3 regions of the Crenobacter cavernae genome follow, and region 2 is predicted to be linked to each of the others. Evidence: predicted binding sites of a transcription regulator. Region 2 holds the regulator's gene; each other region holds the start of a gene.

Region 1 (5,457 bases), 1.6 Mb from region 2:
CGGCGAGACCGCCGCGATCGGACGCCGACGCGGCCGCGTCGAAAGACAGCGTCACGCCCTGCGTCGCGAGCAGCTTCGCTAGTGGCAGGTCTTCGGTAGAGCGCAAGGCGGACGCAAAGAAGTCGGCGAGGTCGAGCCCGGTGACCGCCTCGGCGATCGCCTCCCACTCGTGCTCGGCCAAGCCTTGGCCGTCGGAGAGCCACTTGCTCCACAAGGCGCACATCACGTCGTCGAGGCTCTTCACGCCTCCGCTCTCTTCGCGGATGAACAGATCGAGCGCCAGCGCGGCGAGCGCGCCCTTCGCGTAGTAGCTGACGATGGCGTTCGGGCTATTCTCGTCCTGGCGGTAGTACTTGTTCCACGCGGTGAAGCTCGATTCTTCGAGCGTCTGCTTCCTGCGGCCGGCACCGCGCTCTACCGCGGTGATCGTTTTCGCCAACAGTTGCAGGTAGCGCTCCTTGTCGATCAGGCCGGAGCGCACCAGCGTCAAATCATCGTAATAGGACGTCACGCCCTCGAACGCCCACAACAGCCTCGTATAGTTCTCGGTGGACAGTTCGTACGGCGTGAACGCGGCCGGCTTGATCCGCTTGACGTTCCAGCTGTGGAAGTATTCGTGGCTGATCAGGCCGAGAAGCTGCAGGTAGCCGTCGGTGAGGCTCTTGTCGCCCTTGACCGGCAGGTCGTCGCGGTTGGCTACGAGCGCGGTAGACGCGCGGTGTTCGAGCCCGCCGTAGACGTCGCCGCCGACGTAGAGCAGGAAGACGTAGCGTTCGAACGGCGCCGGCTCGCCGAATAGTCTGATCTGGTATTCGCAAATTTTCTTCGCGTCGCGCGCGAGGCGCTTGAGGTCGCCGCGATGGCGGCCCGAGACGACGATCTCGTGCGGCACGCCGCAGGCCTTGAACGTCACGCGCTCGACCCCGCCGAGTTCGAACGGGTGGTCGATCAGCTCGTCGTAGCCGGCGGCGCCATACCGGCCGAAGCCGGTCCTCTTTTTCACATCGAGCGGCGCCAGGCTGGTCGCGACCGTCCAGTCGTCGAACGCCTTGCCCTCGGGCGGCTGGATGTCGAGCGTGCACGGCTGCTCGGCCAAGCCTTCGGGGCGCAGGAACACGCTGGTGCCGTTGAAGAAGCCGCGCGTGGAATCCAGATAAGCGCCGCGCACTGACAGGTCGTACGCGTACACCTCTACCGTCACCGTCAGCGCCTTCTTGCACGGCTCGGCCAACCAGCTGTGCTTGTCCAGCTGCGTCAGCGCCAAGCTCTTACCGCCCGATTCGGCGCGGATCGCCACGATCTGGCGCGCGAAGTCGCGGATCATATAGCTGCCGGGAATCCACGCCGGCAGCGTGAAGCGCTGACCGGCCTGGTCGGGCGCGTCGACGGTGAGCGTCGCTTCGAACAGATGGGCTTCGGGTCGGATCGGGCGGAGGGTGTAGCGCACGGTCGCGGTCATGGAAGGTTCCCGGCGTGAAAAGCGCGATTCTAGCATCCGTCAGCGAGGCCGGACGCGGCTTTGGCGCCCTTTGACCCAGATCAAGGGGCTTCCGGACGATGACAATACAATTCGCTGCGACGACAACTTCCGGCCACGCCCCAAAGGGCCGTGTAACGGAATGAAACCGCGGGGCCCGAGCGCCGGTATGCGTCTGGCCCGCAGGGGTCGATTGCTTTAGAATGCCGGGTTGACATCGAAGGGGCGGTCGCGTCTTCCGGTTTTGTGAAAACCGTTACTGAAGACGCGCAGCGACACACGGAATCCTCGCGCACGAGCCGGCCGCGTGACCGCCTCATCTACGGCCTTGATCCGCGTCGAAGGGAGATGGGGACAGCCCTTCAGGAATCAAGCCGTCGCGGTTTAATACGTTCTAGTTTGCAACCTTGGAGAAACCTTTAATGGAAACGCAATCCACTTATAACTATAAGGTGGTGCGCCAGTTTGCCGTGATGACCGTAGCCTGGGGCATTTTCGGCATGCTGATGGGCGTCGTCATCGCGGCCCAGCTGGTGTGGCCGGACCTGAACTTCGGTCCGTGGCTCCACTTCGGCCGCCTGCGCCCGCTGCACACCAACGCCGTGATCTTCGCCTTCGGCGGCTGCGGCCTGTTCGCCACCTCGTACTACGTCGTCCAGCGCACGTGTAACGTGCGGCTGATTTCGGACAAGTTGGCCGCCTTCACCTTCTGGGGCTGGCAGGCGGTGATCGTCGCCGCGGCCATCACGCTGCCGCTCGGCTACACGCAGAGCAAGGAATACGCCGAGCTCGAGTGGCCGATCGACATCCTGATCGCGCTCGTCTGGGTCGCCTACGCCGTGGTGTTCTTCGGCACCATCGCCAAACGCAAGATCAAGCACATCTACGTCGCCAACTGGTTCTACGGTTCGTTCATCCTGACCGTCGCGCTCTTGCACATCGTGAACAACCTGTCGGTGCCGGCCGGCGCGTTCAAGTCGTACTCGGTCTACGCCGGCGCCGTCGACGCGATGGTGCAATGGTGGTACGGCCACAACGCCGTCGGCTTCTTCCTGACCGCCGCCTTCCTCGGCATGATGTACTACTTCGTGCCGAAACAGGCCGGCCGTCCGGTGTACTCCTACCGCCTGTCGGTAGTGCACTTCTGGGCGCTGATCTTCACCTATATGTGGGCGGGTCCGCACCACCTGCACTACACCGCGCTGCCCGACTGGACCCAGTCGCTCGGCATGGTGTTCTCGCTGATCCTGCTGGCACCGTCCTGGGGCGGCATGATCAACGGCATCATGACGCTGTCCGGCGCCTGGCATAAGCTGCGCACCGACCCGGTCCTGAAGTTCCTCGTCGTGTCGCTGTCGTTCTACGGCATGTCGACCTTCGAAGGCCCGATGATGGCGATCAAGACCGTGAACGCGCTGTCGCATTACACCGACTGGACCGTCGGCCACGTGCACTCCGGCGCGCTCGGCTGGGTCGGCTTCATCACCATGGGTTCGCTCTACTATCTGATCCCGCGCCTGTGGGGCCGTGAAGAGATGTACAGCGTCAAGCTGATCGAGGCGCACTTCTGGCTCGCGACCATCGGCGTCGTGCTCTACATCTCCGCGCTGTGGATCTCCGGCGTGATGCAGGGCCTGATGTGGCGCGCGCTGAACCCGGACGGCACGCTGACCTACGCGTTCGCCGAGGTCGTCAAAGCCACCTATCCGTATCACTTCGTACGCTTCGTGGGCGGCGCCTTCTACCTGACCGGCATGGTCCTGATGGCTTACAACACCTACCGCACCGTGTTCGCAGGTCGTCCGGTCGACGCCAAGATCCCGGCCGTCACCGCCCACGCGCACTAAGGTCGAAAGAACAAGATGGAAAAGATCCAGAAACTGATCGAAGAACGCGTCGGCTACCTGATCGTGTTCACGCTGATCGTGATCAGCTTTGCCGGCCTCGTCGAAATCGTGCCGCTGATGTTCCAGAAGTCGACCACCGAGCCGGTGGCGGGCCTCAAGCCCTTCACCGCGCTGCAACTGGCCGGCCGCGACGTCTACCAGCGCGAAGGCTGCTTCAACTGTCACTCGCAGATGATCCGCCCGCTCCGCGCCGAGACCGAACGCTACGGCCACTACTCGGTCGCCGGCGAGTCGGTGTACGACCACCCGTTCCTGTGGGGCTCCAAGCGTACCGGTCCGGACCTGGCCCGCGTCGGCGGCCGCTACTCGGACGAATGGCACCGCGTGCACCTGATCAACCCGCGCGACGTCGTGCCCGAGTCGAACATGCCGGCCTTCCCGTGGCTCGCCCGCAACCTGGTCGACGCGGACTCCGTCCCCAAGCATATGGAAGCGCTGCGCAAAGTGGGCGTCCCCTACTCCGACAAGGACATCGCCGAGGCCAAGGCCGCGGTCGACGGCAAGTCGGAAATGGACGCGGTGATCGCCTACCTGCAGGGCCTCGGCCTTGCGCTGAAGAACGCGCGCTAAGCCTATGGACTGGACCAGTTACGGGCACTCTGCGTTCACGGTGTTCTGCCTCGTCAGCTTCGCCGTGATCCTGATCGGTGCCTACAGCAAACGCGCCAAGAACCGTTACGACGAGGCGGCCAAGCTGCCCTTCCTCGGCGACGAGGACGAGGCGGTCCAATTCCGCGAAGCGGCCAACGGAGCGAAAGAATGAGTGATTTTGTGAGTGATTTCTGGAGTGTCTACATCTCCGTCATCGTGATCGCCGGCATGGCCGGCCTGGGCTACGTGCTGTTCAGCCAGGCGAAGGCCGTGGCGGTGAAGAAGGACGGCGAAGCGGCCGACGTCACCGGCCACGTGTGGGACGACGACCTCGTCGAGTACAACAACCCGCTGCCGCGCTGGTGGATGTGGATGTTCTACATCACAATCGCCTTCGGCATCGGCTACCTCGCGCTCTACCCGGGCCTCGGCAAGTACCAGGGCCTGTTCGGCTGGAGCTCGGTCGGCCAGTACAAGAAGGAACGCGGCGACGCCGAGGCGAAGTACCAGCCGCTGTACGACCAGTTCCAGAAGAAGGAGCTGAAAGCGGTGGCCGCCGATCCGAAGGCTCAGGAAATGGGCAAGCGCCTGTTCCAGACCTACTGCGTGCAGTGCCACGGCTCCGACGCGCGCGGCGCCAAGGGCTTCCCGAACCTGACCGACCACGACTGGCTGTACGGCGGCGATGCGGCCACCATCAAGACCTCGATCGAGGGCGGCCGCCACGGCCAGATGCCGGCTTTCGGCGCCAGGTTCGGCGAAGAGAAGGTCAAGGACGTCGCCAACTACGCGATGTCGCTGTCGGGCAAGAAGCACGACGCCGAGCGCGCGCAACGCGGATCCGAGACCTTCAAGGCGGACTGCGCGACCTGCCACGGCCCGGACGGCAAGGGCAACCAGGGCGTCGGCGCGCCGAACCTGACCGACAACACCTGGCTATACGGCGGCACCGAGAAGACCATCGTCGAGACCATCACCAACGGCCGCAACAACCAGATGCCGGCGTGGAAGGACTTCCTCGGCGAAGGCAAGGTCCACCTATTGGCCGCCTACGTATGGGGTCTGTCGAACAACCCCAAAGCCCAGTAGTAAGGGGCGAGCCCGAAACTGCCCGCCGTCGTGCGGGCAGTTTTCTTTGGGGGTGCCGAATCGACGGAAGAATGGATTAAAATAGCACTCACGATACAGGTTTAAGCCACCCCCGCCGCCTCACCCGGCCAGAACCTTGCGGTAAGCCGGCCCGTCATGCCGTTTTACCGGAATCTTCTTACAGGGAAAGACCATGTCCGACTCTCTCAAAGACATCCCGATCAGGGTGGTACACACCCCGCCGGGAAAAGACCCTGACCAGGGCTCCTCGCTCTACGAAGTACACAAGAAGGTCTATCCGCGCGCGGTCAAGGGCGTGTTCAACAACTGGCGCGTGCTGTTCGTGCTCGGCACGCAGCTCGTCTATCTGGCGCTGCCGTGGCTGAGCTGGAA
Region 2 (5,457 bases):
GGACTCTTCTGCTAGAATTGCGTGCTTCGGATAGGCCTCGAGCAGGGTCTCGATGATGATTTCTTCCGCCTGGCGGTCCACGTCGGACACGAAGTCGTTCGCCTTTTTCTTTTCTACGCGGATCACGTCCAGATTCTGCGAAGCACGCTGGATATGGTTGCCGGCACGGCGAGCGGCTTTGACCGCCACGGTTAGCATCGGATGCATTGAGGCCTCAGTACGTTGCAACCCGCAGGCGCTCGGGCGCCTGACGAGTGGATGATGATCGGTTTAAGGAACGAAGAGCCCGGCCGAGGGGACGGGTTCTAGAAGATGGCGCGCATTGTAACCGGAAAACGCTGATGAATAAACCCCAAGTGCCTGATTTTCTGAAGAACATTCGCGTGGTGCTGGCCCGTCCGAGCCACCCCGGCAACATCGGATCGGCCGCGCGCGCGATGAAGACGATGGGGCTGACCAAGCTCTATCTCGTCGAACCGAAGACCTTCCCGTCGGCCGAGGCGGACACGCTCGCCTCGGGTGCGGTCGACGTGCTCGAGAACGCGACGGTGACGTCGACCTTGGCCGAGGCGCTGGCCGGCGTCACCGTCGCGTGTGCGCTGACCAGCCGCCGCCGCGAGCTGACGACGCCGCTGTCCACGCCGCGCGAACTCGCGCCCGACCTGATCGCGCGCGCCACGGCCGGAGAACAGGTCGCGCTGGTGTTCGGCAACGAGACCTTCGGCCTGTCGATCGACGAGGTCGAGCAGTGCAACCGGCTGATGACCATCCCCGGCAACCCCGACTACTTCTCGCTGAACCTGGCGATGGCGGTTCAGGTGCTGTCGTACGAGCTGTTCTCGCACGTCGACGTCGGCGTCGACTATTTGAAGACAGACGCCGAGGCGGCGACGCACGAGGAGGTCGACGGCTTCTACGGTCATCTCGACGAGACGCTCGAGGCGATCGGCTACTACCGTCGCCGCAACGGCGAGCGGCTGATGCGCCGGCTGAAGACGCTGTTCAACCGCGCCCAGTTGCAGCGCGAGGAGATCGACATCCTGCGCGGTATGCTCAAGCAGATGCAGCGCAGCGCAGGCGGACAGTCCGGCACCCGGTCCGACCCTGGCGAAGCCGACGAAAACGCCTGATTCGCGCGGCACGGCGCACCGGGGTAAAGTTCAGGAAAGACGTTCCTCCGAAAGGCTGACCGTGCCGCCCGTTCCGCCCGTCTCGTTCCCCCTTCTTTCCGCGCTGCCGGCCTGGCACGCGCGGCTGTTGACGCTGCGCCACCAGGCGGTGCGCGACCTCGCCTTCCTGCTGACCGCGCCGATGGGCTGGGCGGCGTCGAGCAACCTCGAACCGGCCCGGCTGCTCGGCGCCCGAGGTTGGCCGAGCCTTTCGGCGCTCGACGCCGATCCGGCGCCGCTCGAGCAATGGCTGCTCGCGCATCCGTCGGGCCGGCTCGGCCGCTACGCCGAGGTGCTGCTCGCGTACTGGTTCGCGCATGCGCCGCACGCCGAACTCGTCGCGCACAACCTCGCGGTGCGCGACGCCGCGCACCGCACGCACGGCGAATTCGACTTCCTGGTGCGTCTGGACGGCGAACCCTTCCATATCGAGCTGGCCAGCAAGTTCTACCTGATGCTGGGCGACGTGCCCGACAGCCTGATCGGCGCCAGCCTGCGCGACGCGTGGCGGCTGAAGGCGGCCAAGCTCGAGCGGCAGCTCGCGCTGCGCCGCCACCCGCTCGCCGCACCGCTGCTGCCGGCGGGCTTCACTCAGGCGGCGAGCGTCGCGCGCGTCACCGGCTGGCTCTTCATCAACGACGGCCTCGCGCTGCCGCACCCGCTGAACCCCCATGCTCCACGCGGCTGGTTCGCCCCATTGGCCGAGCCTTGGCCGCATCGCAGCGGCGACAGCCGCTGGCTGTGGCTGCCGCGGCTGCAATGGCTCGCACCGGCCAGGCTGCCGGCGCTCTATACCGAATCCGAGCAAGACTTGCGCGCCCGGCTCGCTCTGATCGACCGGCCGCAACTGGTCGCCGAGGTCGCCGTCGACGAGACCGGCGAGGCGTTCGAGGTGGCGCGCGGCTTCGTGCTGCCGGCCGGCTGGCCGCCGCCCGAGGCGCTCGCCGCGCTGCGCGCACGCATGCTGCCGGAGCCGGCGTGGCAGGCCGGCCGTTGAGCGTCGGCGAGCGCGCGCTCGTCGCTTCGCTGTACGGCGCCGCGCTCGACCCCGCGCCGCTGCGCCTCGTGCCGCGCGCGCGCTTCCCCTTCTGGACGCGCCCTATGGCGTGGCGCAACACCGTCTGGCTGACGGCTCCCCTTTACCGCGGCGACTACTCGATTTGCTGCGCAAGGTTGGCCGAGGGTTCGGCCGAGGATCTGGCCGCGCTGCACACCTGGCTGCACGAGCTGGTCCACGTCTGGCAGGCGCAGCAGGGCGCACCGCTGTTGACGCGCGGCTTCGCGATCGGCGTCGTCGGGTCGCTACCTTTCACCGTCGACCCCTATCTTTATTCTCTCGACGCGGGCCGCTTCGCCGACTACGGGCTCGAACAACAGGCGGCGCTGTGGTCGGACTACCAGCTGCTGAGCTTGCTGCCCGACTCGGCGGCGCTCGCGTGGCGTTTGGCGCGCGACAACATAGGCTGGCGACGCGTTCTGGCATCGTCCGGGGAGGCTTGCGCGGCGCTCAAAGCACAGCGCCCGGTACTCCTTGCGGAATACCGGGCGGTGTTGGCCGAGCCGCTCGCCGATCCGGGCTGCTACCGGGGAAAGACGGCTTGTCTGGGGCGGGTGAGGCCGCTCACCTAGGGCCGGAGCTCGCGTTCGCGCAGCCGGACAGCAGCGCCTTGAGCGTGGCGGGTTCCAGGAGCCGGATGTGCTTGTGGTCGACCTTGATCCAGCCCTGCTGCTGGAGTTTGGACAGCGTGCGGCTGACCGTCTCGAGCTTGAGGCCGAGGAAGCTGCCGATCTCCTCGCGGCTCATCCGCAGGATGAAGTCGTTGGCGGCGAAACCGCGGCTGGCCAGGCGCTGCGACAGGTTCAAGAGGAAGGCGGCGAGGCGCTCCTCGGCCTTCATATTGCCGAGCAGCAGCATCACGTTCTGGTCGCGGACGATCTCGCGGCTCATCAGCCGGTAGAAGTGGCGCTGCAGGCTGGGGATGTCGCGGCTGAGGTCTTCCATGCGCGTGAACGGCAGCTCGCACACCTCGCTGTCCTCGAGCGCGATCGCGTCGCAGCCGTGCAGGTCGACCGAGATGCCATCCAGCCCCATCAGCTCGCCCGACATGTGAAAACCGGTCACCTGCTCGCGGCCGTCGCAGCTCGCGACTGTCGTCTTGAAAAAGCCGGTGCGCACCGCGAACAGCGAGCGGAAACCCTCGCCGCTGCGGAACAGGGCGTCGCCGCGCTTGAGCTTGCGGCTCTGGCGGATCACCGCGTCCAGTTGTGACATCTCGTCGGGGTTGAGGCCTATAGGCAGGCACAGCTCGCGCAAGGAACAGTCAGAGCAGCTGACTTTCAGCGTGGCGGGCGAAAGGGTATCGGCCATGGGCGTTGCGGTTTTCCTTCTTCGCTTGACGTGGGGCAAGGCGGTAAAGCGGGCGTTTCGGCAAATTTAACAGCCCACCCGTGCCTTTGTCATCGCAGTGAAACCCGAACCGACTTCGCCCGCCCGCTTCGAATTCGACCGCCATCTGCGCGAACGCGCGACGACGGCGCGCTATTCGCGCACGGTGTGAAGAAAAAAGCTCGGCCAACCTTTTGTAAGGTTGGCCGAGCTTCTTCGTGCAGACGGCGTCGAAGATCAGGCGCGGTGCGCGTGTCCGTTCAGCCTTGCGAACACGCGGCGCACGCGGGTCCGCAAGCCGTCCATATAGGTGTACACCACCGGCACCACGATCAGCGTCAGCACGGTCGACGTCACCATGCCGCCGATGATCGCGTGCGCCATCGGCGCGCGCGTCTCCGAGCCTTCGCCGCCGCCGAGCGCCAGGGGCAGCATGCCGAAGATCATCGCCAGGCTGGTCATCATGATCGGGCGCAGCCGCACGCGGCCGGCCTCGACGATCGCCGCGCGCCTTTCCATGCCCTCGCGGCGCGCCTGGTTGATGAAGTCGACCAAGAGGATGCCGTTCTTGGCCGCCAGGCCCATCAGCATCACGATGCCGATCACCGAGAACATATTGAGCGTCGAGCCGAACAGCAACAGGCCGAGAAACACGCCGACGAAGGCCAAGGGCAGCGACACCATGATGGTCACCGGCAGCGTGAAGCTGCGGAACTGCGCGGCGAGGATCAGATAGATGAAGATCACGCCCATCGCCAGCGCCTGCACCGCGAAGCCGAGCGACTCGGCCATGTCCTTCTGCTCGCCTTCCTGGTTCAGGCTGACGCCCGGCGGCAGCTTCGCGTCCTTCAACAGCTTGCCGATGTCGGCGAACACCGCACTCGACTCGCGGCCCTCGATGTTGGCGGTGATCGTCACCTCGCGCTGCAGGTTCACGCGGTCGATCTGGCGCGGGCTCTCGGCCGGCCGGCTCTCGGTCACGCTCGACAGCGGCACCATGTTGGCCGAGCCGTCGTCCTTGCGATTTCCGGCGACGGTCAAGACGTCCAAGAGTTCGGCCGCGCGCGCGGGTTTCGGGATCTGCAGCCTGACGTCGTAGTTCTCGCCGTCGGGCGCTTCCCAGGTGGTGACGGTGTTGCCGGCCAACAGCGTCGACAGCGTGTCGCCGACCTCGGCGAGGTCGATGCCGAGGCTGCCGGCGGCGTCGCGCTTGACCGAGATGTCGAGCGCCGGGTCGGCCGCCGACAGGCTGCTCTCGACGTCGCTGACGCCCTTGACGCCAGCCAGCCGCCCGGACAGCGCGTTGGCGGCCGCCTCGAGCACATGCACATCGCTGCCGCGCAAGCCGATGTTGACCGCCTTGCCGCCCGGACCGTGCTTGCCGAGTTCTTCTACCGACGACAGCTCGATGCCGGCGACGCGCTCGGCCTTGCCGCGCGCGGCGGCCATCAGGTCGAACAGGCTGCGTTCGCGCTCCTGCTTGCTGCCGGCGTCGACCACCAACCGTGCCTCGGTCTTGCCGGCGCCGAAGCGCCCGCCGGCGACGCTGACGTTCACCGAGCGCACCTCGGGCAGCTCGCGCAAGCCTTTCTCGACCTGGCGCGCCTTCGCCTCGGTGTATTCGAGCGAGCTGCCCGGCGCGGTCTTGAAGCTCAGCGAGAACTTGCCCTGGTCGCTCTTGGGCAGGAATTCGCCGCCGATCAGCGGCACCAGCATGAAGCTGCCGACGAGCAGCGCCAAGGCGCCGGCGATCACCGTCTTCCTGTGGTCGAGCGCCCAGCCGATCGCGGCGCCGTAGCGCTCGGCCAAGCGGTCGAGCGAGGCTTCGAACCAGTCGAGCGTGCGCCCGAGCGGCCCCTTGTGCGCATCGCCGTGGTGGTGCGGGTCGTGCCAGATCGACGA
Region 3 (5,457 bases), 1.3 Mb from region 2:
GTTCTTGCCGGCTTCACCATTTTCCTGACCATGGCCTACATCGTGGTTGTCAACCCGGCCATCCTGTCGCTGACCGGCATGGACTTCAAGGCCGTGTTCGTCGCGACCTGCCTCGCCGCGGCGCTCGGCACCGCGATCATGGGCCTAGTCGCCAACTACCCGATCGCGCTCGCTCCGGGCATGGGCCTGAACGCCTACTTCACCTTCACCGTGGTCAAGGGCATGGGCGTGCCGTGGGAAACCGCGCTCGGCGCCGTATTCCTGTCGGGCATCCTGTTTGTCTGCGTGAGCTTGTTCAAGGTGCGTGAACTGTTGATCAACGCCATCCCGGACTCGCTGAAGTTCTCGATTTCCGCCGGTGTCGGCATGTTCCTCGGCCTCGTCGCACTGAAGAATGCCGGCATCGTCGTCGCCAACCCGGCCACCTATATCTCGCTCGGCAACCTGCACGACCCGAGAGCGCTGATCGCCATCCTCGGCTTCTTCCTCGTCGTGGTGATGGAGTACCGCCGGTGGAACGGTTCGATCATCATCGCCATCCTGGCCTGCACCGCGCTGTCGATCGGCCTGGGCCTGTCCGAGTTCAAGGGCGTGTTCGCGCCGGTGCCGAGCATGGAGCCGACGCTCATGAAGCTCGACATCAGTAGCGTGATGTCGGCCGCGCTGCTCGGCGTGGTGTTCGTGTTCTTCTTCGTCGACCTGTTCGACACCACCGGCACGCTGGTCGCCGTCGCTCATCGCGCCGGGCTGTCCAAGAACGGCAAACTGCCGCGCCTGAAGCGCGCGCTGATGGCCGACTCGACCGCGATCATCGCCGGTGCGGCGATGGGCACGTCGTCGACCGTCGCCTATATCGAGTCCGCCGCCGGCGCCGCCGTCGGTGGCCGCACCGGCCTGACCGCGTGCACCGTCGCCGTGCTGTTCGCCGCCTGCCTGTGGTTCTCGCCGTTGGCCGAGTCGGTGCCGGCCTACGCCACCGCGCCGGCGCTGCTGTACGTCGCCGTACTGATGACGCGCGGGCTCGCCGAGGTCGAATGGCGCGACATGACCGAAGCGGCACCGGCCGTGATCGCCGCGCTGACGATGCCGTTCACCTACTCGATCGCGACCGGTATCGCCTTCGGCTTCATTTCCTACGCCGTCATCAAGCTGATGTCCGGCCACGCCCGCCAGGTCAAGCCGGCGGTCTGGGTGATCGCCACCCTGTGGGCGCTGAAGCTCGCCTTCCTCGATAGCGCGCACTAAGCCGCGACGCGCCAAGAAAAAAGCGGGCCGCCCCCAAGGGGACGGCCCGCTTCGTTTTGGGCGCCGCCCACCCGGAGCGGGGGCACCGGTTTTGGTCTAGACTTGCAGCGCTTTCCTACCGCCCGGCCAGACATCACGCCATGCAAAGCCTCAACAACCTCGACTACGCCAGCTACCTGAAGAACGCGATCCGCACCGTGCCCGACTGGCCGCACGAGGGCGTGATGTTCCGCGACATCACGCCGTTGCTGCAGAACCCGAAGGCGTTTCGTCTGTTGATCGACGTGTTCGTGCACCGTTATATGGACGCCGACATCAGCCTGGTCGCCGGGCTAGACGCGCGTGGCTTCATCATCGGCTCGGTGCTCGCCTACGAACTGAACGTCGGCTTCGTGCCTATCCGCAAGAAGGGCAAGCTGCCGTTCACCACGATCGCCGAAGAGTACGAACTCGAATACGGCAACGCGACGGTCGAGATGCATACCGACGCATGTCGCGAAGGAGACCGCGTGGTGCTGATCGACGACCTGGTCGCGACCGGCGGCACGATGATGGCCGGCTACAAGCTGCTGCAGAAACTCGGCGCCGAAGTCGTCGAAGCCGCAGCGATCATCGAACTGCCCGAACTGAAGGGCGGCGAGCTGATCCGCTCGAGCGGCCTGCCGCTCTACACCGTGTGCAGCTTCGACGGCGCATAAGCCCCCTAAAGTCACCGGCCACCTTAATCGAGGTGGCCGTTTCCTACGCCTACGGCCTACCTTGCAGCGAGCCGCCCGGATGCGCGCCGTTCGGCCTCCTCGGCCTCGCGCGCCTTCTTGACGAACAGCCATACGCAGTAGCCGACCATCCCGGCCGCCACGACGATGGTGAGCAGACTCAAAATGCCCACATAGGACGACAATAGTTCTTTCCAGAGTTCCATGGCCTTGCCCTCCCTGCCTGCGCCGATTGGTATGCGGCAAGGGTAAGGCTCGGCCAAGCTTCGGGCCTTGACCCAAGTCAAACTGCATAGGATCGGCTACCGCGAACGGAAAACGCCAAAAACAACAGCCCCGCACAAGGCGGGGCTGTCGGGGGTGCAAGGTTGGCCGAGCTTATTTCTGGCCGAGGTCCTTGGCGAGGAAGAAGGCGTCGGAGAAGAACTCGTCCTCCGGCAGGCCGCGTTCGGCGATGAAGCTCTTGTGCGCCGCCTCGACCATCACCGGCGCGCCGCAGGCGTAGACCTGGTAACCGGACAGATCGTCGAAGTCGTCGAGCACGGCCTGGTGGACGAAGCCGGTGCGGCCGGCCCACTCGTCTTCCGGCAGCGCGTCGGACAGCACCGGGATGAAGGAGAAGCCCGGCAGCTGCGTCTGCCACGAGCCGGCCAGTTCGGCCATGTAGAGGTCGGCCTTGGTGCGCGCGCCCCAGTACATCACCATCGGGCGATGGATGCCGTTGTGGATCGCGTGCTCGACGATGCCCTTGATCGGTGCGAAGCCGGTGCCGCTGGCGATGAACACGATCGGCTTGTCCGACTCTTCGCGCAGGAAGAACGACCCCATCGGGCCCTTGAAGCGCATGATCTCGCGCTCCTTCATCGTGTTGAACACGTACTCGGAAAAGCTGCCGCCCGGCTGGTTGCGGATGTGCAGCTCGAGGAAGGCATCGTCGTGCGGCGCGTTGGCGATCGAGAAACTGCGCTTCTTGCCGTCCTTCATCAGAATGTCGATGTACTGGCCGGCGCGGAACTGCAGCCGTTCGGACACCGGCAGCTTCAGCCGCAGCACCGCGACGTCGTGGACCTTCTCGATCTTCTCGATGCGGCAAGGCAGCGTCTTGATAGGGATGTCGCCGATACCGGTCACCTCGCGCGCCTCGATCGAAAGCTCGGCCAAGCCTTCTACCGGACGCGCGCAGCAGAACAGTGCGTAGCCCTGCGCGCGCTCGTGCGGCGGCAGCGCCTTTTCCTGGTGCGGGCCGTGTTCGACCTCGCCTTCCACGATCTTGCCCTTGCAGGCGCCGCACGCGCCGTCGCGGCAACCGTACGGCAAGCCAATGCCCTGACGCAGGGCCGCTTCCAGCAGCGTTTCTTGCGCTTCCACCGCAAAGCTGTGCCCGCTCGGGAGCACCTTGACCTGACACGTCATCTTCTTCCTCTACCTCTAAAGATCGCTAAAATGTGCGACATGCGTACCCTGTTGATCGCCGGCGTCGGCGACGTCGCCCGCCGCGCCCTGCCCGCCCTCACCCGCCGCTGGCGCGTGCTGGCGCTTGTCCGTTCCCCCGAAGCCGCGCATCGCGCTCGCTCGTTCGGGGCGATTCCTCTGCCCGCCGACCTCGACGATGCCGCGTCGCTCGAACGTGCCGCAGGCCTCGCCGATGCCGTGCTCTACACCGCGCCGCCGCCGCTTTCCGGCGCCACCGACCCGCGTATGCGCAAGCTGTTGTCGGCGCTGGGAAAGGGCGAAAGCATACCACAGCGCTGGGTCTACATCAGCACCACCGGGGTGTACGGCGACGCCGGCGGCGCCTGGCTGCACGAGGCTTCGCCGTGCCGAGCCGCCAGCCCCAGAGCGCTGCGCCGGCTCGACGCCGAGGCCCGCTTGCGCGCCTTCGCCGCGCGCCACGGCGCGAGCCTAACCGTGCTGCGCGCGCCCGGCATCTACGCCGAAGAGCGGCTGCCGCTCGAGCGTCTGAAGGCCGGCACCCCCTGCCTCGAAACCGGCGACGACTCTTGGTCGAACCACATCCACGCCGACGACCTCGCGGCGATCTGCGTCGCGGCGCTCGAGCGGCAAGGCGGCATCCGCGTCTACAACGCGTGCGACGACCAACCCACGGCGATGGGCGACTGGTTCGACGCGCTCGCCGACGCCTACGACCTGCCCCGCCCCGCCCGCCTGTCACGCGACGCGGTGCGCCAAACAGTTTCGCCCGCGCTGTGGTCCTTCCTCGCCGAATCGCGCCGTCTCTCGAACGCGCGTCTCAGGCGCGAACTGAAGGTCGAACTTGTGTGGCCGAGCGTGCACTGCTGGCTCGCTAAGCGCTCGGCCAACGTCGAGCACGGCCGGGACGCCCGGCTTCGACTCGCGTCGCACCGTGCGATTCGGTAACATCGCTGTTTTTTTACGCTAGCACCCCGTCAACGCCATGGAAAACCCGGCTTTTCAACGCCATATCAAGAGCTTCGTCCTGCGCCAGGGTCATCTGTCGCCCGGCCAGCAGCGCGCCATCGACGAAGGCATGCCGCGCTGGGGCATCGAATACCGCGCCGAAGTCCTCGACCTTGACGCCGCCTTCGGCCGCGAGGCGCCGAAGATCCTCGAGATCGGCTTCGGCATGGGCGGCGCGACCGCCGAGATCGCCGCGCATCATCCGGAACGCGACTACCTCGGCGTCGAGGTGCACTCGCCGGGCGTCGGCAACCTGTTCAAGCTGATCGGCGAAAAGTCGCTCAGCAACCTGCGCGTGATCCGCCACGATGCGGTCGAGGTGATCGACAACATGCTCGCCGACGGCAGCCTCGACGGCATCCACATCTTCTTCCCCGACCCGTGGCACAAGAAGCGCCACAACAAGCGCCGCCTGATCCAGCGAGCGTTCGTCGCCAAGCTGGTGAAGAAGCTGAAGACCGGCGGCTACCTGCACTGCGCCACCGACTGGGAGGACTACGCGCTGCAGATGATGGAAGTGCTGTCGGCCGAGGCCATGCTCGTCAACCCGCACGACGGCTACGCGCCGCGCCCCGAGTACCGCCCGCTGACCAAGTTCGAGCAGCGCGGCATCCGTCTCGGCCACGGCGTATGGGACGTGATTTTCGAGCGCCGCTGAGCACCCGCCCCAAAAAGCTCGGCCAACCCTTGAAGGTTGGCCGAGCTTTTTCGTTCACGCCGACTTCAGCGACAACAGTTGCGCGATGTCGTCGACGAGCTCATGCGGTTTGACCGCCGGCTCGTAACGCTTGACGAGCCGCCCCTGCACATCGATCAAAAACTTGGTGAAGTTCCACTTCACCGGCTGCGGATACTCACCGTCAGCGCGCGTCAGCCAGCGCCACAAGGGCGACGCGTCGGGGCCGTTGACGTCGCCCTTGACGAACATCGGGAAGCTGACGGCGAAGTGCGTCTCGCAGAAGGCGGCGATGGCGTCGGCGCCGCCGGGCTCCTGGCCGCCGAACTGGTTGCACGGAAAGCCGAGCACCGCGAAGCGCTCGGCGCCGAAGTGCAGGTA

The links. The regulator FNR, encoded in region 2, switches genes on or off when oxygen is low (the NO sensors DNR and NnrR bind a similar motif). The targets are predictions, from matches to a motif close to TTGATNNNNATCAA.
Region 1: a site for FNR is predicted at 1,530-1,543, ahead of DWG20_RS00805 (M61 family metallopeptidase). Genes of this name have one in related genera too.
Region 3: a site for FNR is predicted at 2,235-2,248, ahead of DWG20_RS02365 (DUF3149 domain-containing protein). Genes of this name have one in related genera too.

The regions. Positions count from the first base shown of each region.
Region 1 is NZ_CP031337.1:181,682-187,138, forward strand. Features, by position in the region: gene DWG20_RS00805 (M61 family metallopeptidase) at 1-1,459, opposite strand, end outside; gene ccoN (cytochrome-c oxidase, cbb3-type subunit I) at 1,900-3,324, shown strand; gene ccoO (cytochrome-c oxidase, cbb3-type subunit II) at 3,340-3,954, shown strand; gene DWG20_RS00820 (cbb3-type cytochrome oxidase subunit 3) at 3,959-4,147, shown strand; gene ccoP (cytochrome-c oxidase, cbb3-type subunit III) at 4,144-5,064, shown strand; gene ccoG (cytochrome c oxidase accessory protein CcoG) at 5,258-5,457, shown strand, end outside.
Region 2 is NZ_CP031337.1:1,789,017-1,794,473, forward strand. Features, by position in the region: gene DWG20_RS08650 (inositol monophosphatase family protein) at 1-207, opposite strand, end outside; gene DWG20_RS08655 (RNA methyltransferase) at 342-1,130, shown strand; gene DWG20_RS08660 (DUF1853 family protein) at 1,192-2,166, shown strand; gene DWG20_RS08665 (hypothetical protein) at 2,148-2,798, shown strand; gene fnr (fumarate/nitrate reduction transcriptional regulator Fnr) at 2,791-3,537, opposite strand; gene DWG20_RS08675 (efflux RND transporter permease subunit) at 3,793-5,457, opposite strand, start outside.
Region 3 is NZ_CP031337.1:500,679-506,135, forward strand. Features, by position in the region: gene DWG20_RS02355 (NCS2 family permease) at 1-1,245, shown strand, start outside; gene DWG20_RS02360 (adenine phosphoribosyltransferase) at 1,386-1,943, shown strand; gene DWG20_RS02365 (DUF3149 domain-containing protein) at 2,000-2,167, opposite strand; gene DWG20_RS02370 (CDP-6-deoxy-delta-3,4-glucoseen reductase) at 2,340-3,374, opposite strand; gene DWG20_RS02375 (SDR family oxidoreductase) at 3,414-4,340, shown strand; gene trmB (tRNA (guanosine(46)-N7)-methyltransferase TrmB) at 4,378-5,058, shown strand; gene DWG20_RS02385 (glutathione peroxidase) at 5,113-5,457, opposite strand, start outside.